2 regions of the Angustibacter luteus genome follow, and region 2 is predicted to be linked to the other one. Evidence: riboswitches for the same ligand, from Rfam matches in the RefSeq annotation. Region 2 holds a riboswitch; the other holds the start of a gene.
What was found. A riboswitch is a leader RNA that binds a small molecule or an ion and turns the genes downstream of it on or off. The one in region 2 is predicted to bind S-adenosylmethionine.
Positions count from the first base shown of each region.

Region 1: another riboswitch for S-adenosylmethionine. It lies ahead of ABEB17_RS15250 (aminotransferase class V-fold PLP-dependent enzyme); the one in region 2 lies ahead of ABEB17_RS12580 (bifunctional o-acetylhomoserine/o-acetylserine sulfhydrylase).

Region 1 is NZ_BAABFP010000007.1:265,470-268,861, forward strand. It holds gene trpS (tryptophan--tRNA ligase) at 1-743, shown strand, start outside; gene ABEB17_RS15245 (GNAT family N-acetyltransferase) at 722-1,258, opposite strand; SAM riboswitch class IV at 1,354-1,466, shown strand; gene ABEB17_RS15250 (aminotransferase class V-fold PLP-dependent enzyme) at 1,618-2,928, shown strand; gene ABEB17_RS15255 (alpha/beta fold hydrolase) at 2,936-3,392, opposite strand, start outside.
Region 2 is NZ_BAABFP010000005.1:723,965-727,356, reverse strand. It holds gene ABEB17_RS12590 (YkvA family protein) at 1-143, shown strand, start outside; gene ABEB17_RS12585 (DUF4192 domain-containing protein) at 268-1,332, shown strand; SAM riboswitch class IV at 1,386-1,500, shown strand; gene ABEB17_RS12580 (bifunctional o-acetylhomoserine/o-acetylserine sulfhydrylase) at 1,659-2,975, shown strand; gene metX (homoserine O-acetyltransferase MetX) at 2,975-3,392, shown strand, end outside.

The DNA.
Region 1 (3,392 bases), on a different contig from region 2:
AGATCGGCCAGCTCATGCTGCCGCTGCTGTCCGCGACGACCCTGTCCGAGCTGCGCCGCAACCCGACCGTGAAGGCGGAGGTCGCCGAGTCCGGGTCCAGCGCCATCGGCGGGCTGATGCTCACCTACCCGGTGCACCAGGCGGCGGACATCCTCTCCGTCGGCGGCACCCTCGTGCCGGTCGGCGGGGACCAGCTGCCGCACCTGGAGCAGAGCCGCGCCGTCGCCCGACGGATCAACGAGCGGTACGGCGCCGGGCAGGTCGTGCTGACGCCCCCGCAGGCGCTGCTCACCGAGGCGCCGCGGTTGCTGGGCACCGACGGGCGCAAGATGTCCAAGAGCCGGCGCAACGCCATCGACCTCGGCGCCAGCGAGGACGAGACCGCTCGCCTGGTGCGCGGCGCCGTCACGGACTCGTTGCGGCACATCACCTACGACCCGGTCGCGCGGCCCGAGGTGTCCAGCCTGCTGCTGGTGGCGGCGCTGTGCACCGACCGGACGCCGCTGGAGGTCGCCGACGAGGTGGGCGGTGGCGGCGCGTCAGCGCTCAAGGTAGTGGTGACGGAGGCCGTCAACGAGCACCTGCGCCCGATCCGCGCCCGCCGGCGCGAGCTCGAGCGCGACCCCGCCGTCGTCCGGGACGTGCTGAGGTCCGGCGTCGAGCGGGCCCGGCCGGTGGCGGCGGCCACCCTGGCCCGGGTGCATGAGGCCCTGGGGCTGAGCTACGACCTGGGCTTGGCGTAGGGGAGGGCCAGCTCGAACCAGGCGACGTCCCAGTACCGGCCGAACTTGCGACCCACCTCGCGGTAGGTGCCGAGCGGGGTGAACCCGATGGCCCGGTGCAGCGCCACCGACGCGTCGTTCGGGACGGCGATCCCGGCGTACGCGCGGTGCAGGTCCTCGCGGGCCAGCCCGGCGAGCAGTGCCTCGTACAGCCGGCGGCCGAGGCCCTGTCCCACGGCGTCCGGCCGGCAGTAGATCGTCGTCTCGACCGAGGTGTCGTACGCCGGCTTGGGTCGCAGCGGGCTGCTCGTCGCGTAGCCGAGCACCTCGCCGTCGGCGTCCGCGACCAGCAGGCGGTGCGGACCGGTCGCCGCGTAGTGGTCGAACCACGCCTGCCGGTCCGGCACGGAGAAGGGCGTGACGTCGAACGTCGCGTTGGAGCCGGTCACGTAGTGGTTGTAGATCTCGGTCAGGGCTGGCAGGTCGCCCAGGACGCCGGGGCGGATCGCAGCCGGGGTGACGGTCGTGGCGCTCACGGCACGATTGTCTCGAACCATGCGGTGTCTCGGCATGCGAGAAGTCTCGTCTTGAGGGTTGGGCTTTGCCCAGATCGGCCGATATCTTCCTCGAAGGTCATGAGTGCCAGCAGATAGCCCCGGCTTGCTGGCCGGCAACCCTCCTACCGCGGTGGGGTGCCCCGGGTGAGGACCTGGCGTCGACGAGGTGTTGACGCAAGCGCGGACCCGCCAACGGCACGGTAGCCCAGGGTCCCTGGACCTTGGAGTACCCGTTGTCCGTTCAGCACAGCACTCAGCAGACCCAGGCACAGCAGACCCAGCCGCAGTCCAGCGCCCAGCCGCGTCAGGACGCCGACTTCCCGGGCGCCGGGCCGCTCCTGCCCGTCGTCGGCGCCGAGCTCCAGGTCCCGGTCGTGACCGGCGGCACCGTGCGGTACGCCAACCTCGACTACGCCGCGAGTGCGCCGGCCCTGGAGTCCGTCGAGGCGCACCTGGCCGAGGTCCTGCCCTACTACGCGAGCGTGCACCGCGGGGCGGGCTACGCGTCCCAGGTGTCCACCGCGGTGCTCGAGCGGGCCCGGGCCACGGTCGGCCGCTTCGTCGGCGCCCGCCAGGGCGACGTCGTCGTCTTCACCCGCAACACCACGGACGCGCTGAACCTGCTCGCCGGCTGCCTGCCCACGTGGGGCGACGTCGTGTTCCTGGACGCCGAGCACCACGCCAACCTGCTGCCCTGGCAGCGCACCGCGCACCGTTATGTGCCCGTGCGCGCGTCGCTGGAGTCCACCCTCGCCTCCCTCGAGTCGGCACTGCGCGAGCAGCCGGCCGCCCTCGTGGCCATCACCGGCGCGTCCAACGTGACCGGTGAGGAGCTGCCGATCGATCGGGTCGTGGCCATCGCGCACCGGCACGGTGCGCGGGTCGTGGTGGACGCGGCGCAGCTCGCACCGCACCGCCGCATCGACCTGGACGCGACCGGCGTCGACTACCTGGCGTTCAGCGGTCACAAGCTCTACGCCCCTTACGGCACAGGCGTTCTGGTCGGTCGACGCGACTGGCTGGACCGTGGCACGCCGTACCTGGCCGGCGGGGGTGCCGTCCGCAACGTCACCCTCGAGCGCACCGACTGGGCCTGCGCGCCGCAGCGGCACGAGGGCGGGACCCCGAACGTGCTGGGCGCCGCGGCCCTGGCCGCCGCCTGCGACGCGCTCGCCGCCCTCCCCGAGGCCGCGCTCGAGGTGCACGAGGCGGCCCTGCGCGAGCGGTTGGTGCACGGACTGACCGAGCTGGCCGGCGTCCAGGTGCACCGGATCTTCGATGACGCGCCGTCCTCCATCGGTGTGGTGACCTTCACCGTCGACGGCTACGACCCCGGCCTGGTGGCGGCCTACCTGTCCGCCGAGCACGGCATCGGCGTGCGGGACGGCAAGTTCTGCGCACACCCGCTGCTGGCCCGGCTCGGGCTGGACGACGGCGCCGTGCGCGCCAGCGTCGGGGTCGGCTCGCGGACCGAGGACGTCGACCGGCTGGTCGCCGCCGTCGCCACCCTGATCGACGCCGGACCGTCCTGGGCGTACGCGAACGTGGACGGTCGGCTGCAGCCGTCGCCGGACCCGCGCCCGCTGCCGGCCTGGGCCACCGGCGCCGGCACCGTCGGTGCGGCGCCCTGCACCCCCGAGCCGAGCTGAGGCCCGGTCAGCCGAGCGACGCGACGGCTTGGACGACGACGTCCGGCTCCTCGTCGACGATCCAGTGCGTGCCGGTCAGGTCGATCCGTCGGTACGGACCGTCGACGTAGTCGGCGCACCACTGCGCGGCCGCCCGGCCCACGCCGAGGTCGTGCTCGGCGGAGACGTACACGGTGGGCACGGTGACGTGCGGCACCGCGGCGAACTCCGGGCCGCCCATGGCGCGGTACCAGGACAGCGGGCCGCGCAGGCCGGCCTCGCTCAGCAGCGGGGCCAGGTAGCCCTGGACCTCGTCAGCGGTCAGCGCACCGCCCTGGAAGAACCGGCGCAGCACCGCTGCGTCGTCCGCCAGCAGGACCCGTTCGGCCGTGTTCTCCTTGCGCAGCAGCTGGAAGTAGCCGGACAGCTCCTGCTGCTGGGCGTCCTCGCGGATGGCGCGGCCGAACGCGTGCGGGTGCGGCACC
Region 2 (3,392 bases):
TGCTGGGGATCGTGGACGACGCGGTGGTGGCCTCGTGGCTGGCCGGACGCCTGCTGATGGACGCCGCGGCCTTCCTGCGCTGGGAGAGCGAGGGCGCGCCGAAGCCGGGGCCCGTGGTGGCTGGGAAGGTCGTTCGCGGCTGACCGAACCGTGAAGGGGGCCGTGCTGCACAGCCCCCTCATCCACAAGATCGGGCGTTAGTCCCACTGTCCACAGATCCGGTCCAGGCCCTGTCCGGCCGGCTCGTGAGACCAGACGCTGGTCGACATGACCACCTCAACTCCGCCCGCCGCTCCTGAAACCGTCGTCCGGGTCACCGGGCCAGCCGATCTCGTCGGAACCGTGCCGTACCTCCTGGGGTTCACCCCGAGCCGCAGCCTGGTGCTGCTCGCCCTGAACGGGCCGAAGCTGCGTTGCGGCATGGCCGCGAGGGTCGACCTGCCGGACGAGCCGTCGATCCTGGGGCCCTGGGCGGCGGACCTGCTCACCTTCGTCTCCCGGGAACGGCCCAGCCAGGTGGCGCTGCTCGTGTACGACGACGCCCGGTGGCGCCGTGACGCACGCCCGTGGCAGAAGCTCGTCGACGCGCTGCAGGGCGAGCTGGCCGAGCTCGGGATCGGGCTGAAGGAAGCGACCTACGTCTCGGCGGACCGCTTCTGGTCGTACTCGTGCCACGAGAGCCGGTGCTGCCCGGACGAGGGGACGCCGCTGGATCACGGCCGGACCAGCGTTGCCGCGACGGCCCTGGTGGCCAGCGGTCGGGCGCCGGTGCCGGGACGGGAAGACCTGCGGGCGCGCATCAGTGCCGCGGCCCCCGCCGTCGTGCGTCGCACCGGGCGGCTTGCGCACCAGCAGCACGAGGCGATGCGCTCGGGGGACTACCTCCAGCACAGCCGACGGGTCGAGGCGCTGTTCGCCGGGCTCGTCGCCGAACGAGCCAGGGCGGGTCGTGTCGAAACCAGCGACGCCCAGGCGGCGCTCCTGCTGGCCGGGCTCGCCGACGTCCCGATCCGGGACGCGGTCGCGATGCGCTGGGTGGGCTGGCTGCGACGTCCGTCCGGCGCCGCTCGTGCTGGTCAGGATGGTCCGACGGTTGAGGCTGCCGAGCACGAGGCGGTCACCGCGCTGCTGGCCGACCTGAGCCGGCGCTGCGACGGCGACTGGGCGGTCTGCCCGCTGACCCTGTTCGCGCTGCAGTGCTGGCACGACGGCGAGGGCGCCCTGGCCAACCTGGCGGTGGAGCGCGCCCTCGACCTCGACCCCGGCTACCGGATGGCCGTGCTGGTCGAGGGTCTGCTGCGGGCCGGTATCAGGCCCAGTCTCGACAGCTGAGACAGCCGACCGGTCCGTGGACGGCCTGGCGGCGCGTTGGTAATCTCGTCAGAGGTCATGAGTGCCAGCGCGTAGCCCCGGCTTGCTGGCCGGCAACCCTCCAACCGCGGTGGGGTGCCCCGGGTGATGACCTGGCCGGTCTGCACCTGCGACCGGCAAGCGCGGGTCCGTCTTCGAGCGGGCCCCAGGAGCTTGGAGCCCTCGAATGACCTGTCGAATGCCCTTCTGACGACCGCCGTCGTCCCCGTTCGCCCACCGGCCGTGCCGGTGCCTCTCCCTGCCCAGCCCCGGCTGCAGCGCAGCCACATTCCTCGTCAGGAGTCCCCATGAACGACGGTTGGTCCTTCGAGACCCGTCAGATCCACGCCGGCCAGACCGCCGACGCGACCACCGGCGCCCGCGCGCTGCCGATCTACCAGACCACGTCGTACGTGTTCAACGACACGGCGCACGCGGCGAACCTGTTCGCCCTCAAGGAGTTCGGCAACATCTACACGCGGCTGATGAACCCGACCACCGACGCGGTCGAGCAGCGGGTGGCCAGTCTCGAGGGCGGTGTCGGCGCTCTGCTGGTTGCTAGCGGCCAGTCCGCCGAGACCCTCGCGCTGCTCAACCTCGCCGAGGCCGGCGACCACATCGTGGCCAGCCCCAGCCTGTATGGCGGCACCTACAACCTGCTGCACTACACGTTCCCCAAGCTGGGCATCCAGACCACCTTCGTGGACGACCCCGACGACCTGGCCTCGTGGGAGGCGGCCGTCCAGCCGAACACCAAGGCCTTCTTCGCCGAGACCATCGCCAACCCCAAGTCCGACGTGCTCGACATCGAGGGCGTCGCCGGAGTGGCGCATGCGCACGGCGTCCCGCTGGTGGTCGACAACACGGTGGCCACGCCGTACCTGATCCGTCCGCTCGAGTGGGGCGCCGACATCGTGGTGCACTCGGCGACCAAGTACCTCGGCGGTCACGGGACGTCCATCGCGGGCGTCATCGTCGACGGTGGGAAGTTCGACTTCGCCCAGGACCCGGACAAGTTCCCGAACTACAACCAGCCCGACCCGAGCTACCACGGCCTGGTCTACGGACGCGACCTCGGCGTGGGCAGCGCCCTCGGCGCGAACCTCGCGTTCATCCTCAAGGCCCGGGTGCAGCTGCTGCGCGACCTGGGGCCGGCAGCCTCGCCGTTCAACGCCTTCCTCATCGCGCAGGGCATCGAGACGCTGAGCCTGCGCATCGAGCGGCACGTGCAGAACGCCCAGGCGGTGGCGCAGTGGCTCGAGGGCCGCGACGAGGTCGAGAGCGTGGCGTACGCCGGGCTGGAGAGCAGCCCCTGGCACGAGCGCGCACTCAAGTACGCGCCCAAGGGTCCGGGCGCCGTGCTGGCGTTCGAGATCAAGGGTGGCTCCGAGGCGGGGCAGCGATTCGTCGAGGCGCTCGAGCTGCACAGCCACGTGGCCAACATCGGCGACGTGCGGAGCCTGGTCATCCACCCGGCATCCACCACGCACAGCCAGCTGTCCGCGGAGGAGCAGCTGTCCAGCGGCGTGACGCCCGGGCTGGTCCGGCTCGCAGTCGGCATCGAGCACATCGACGACATCCTGGCCGACCTGGAGGCGGGCTTCCGCGCGGCCAAGGAGGCCTGATGGCGGCGGGGGGCGCCTGGTCGGCGGGGGACCCCGTCGGACGCCGGCACTTCGCCGATGTGGGGACGCTGACGCTGGAGGCACGCGGTGCCCTGCCGGACGTGACCGTCGCCTACGAGACGTGGGGCACGCTCAACGCAGCGCGGGACAACGCCGTGCTGGTGCTGCACGCGCTGACCGGCGACAGCCACGTCTCGGGTCCGGCCACGTCGGGGCACCCCACGGCCGGCTGGTGGGACGCGCTCGTCGGGCCGGGTAGAGCGCTGGACACCGACCAGTGGTTCGTCGTGGCACCCAACGTGCTCGGTGGGTGCCAGGGGACGACGGGACCGGCCTCGCCCGCTCCGGACGGCCGGGCATGGGGCTCGCGCTTCCCCTTCCTCACCGTCCGGGACCAGGTGGCCGCGGAGGCTCGGC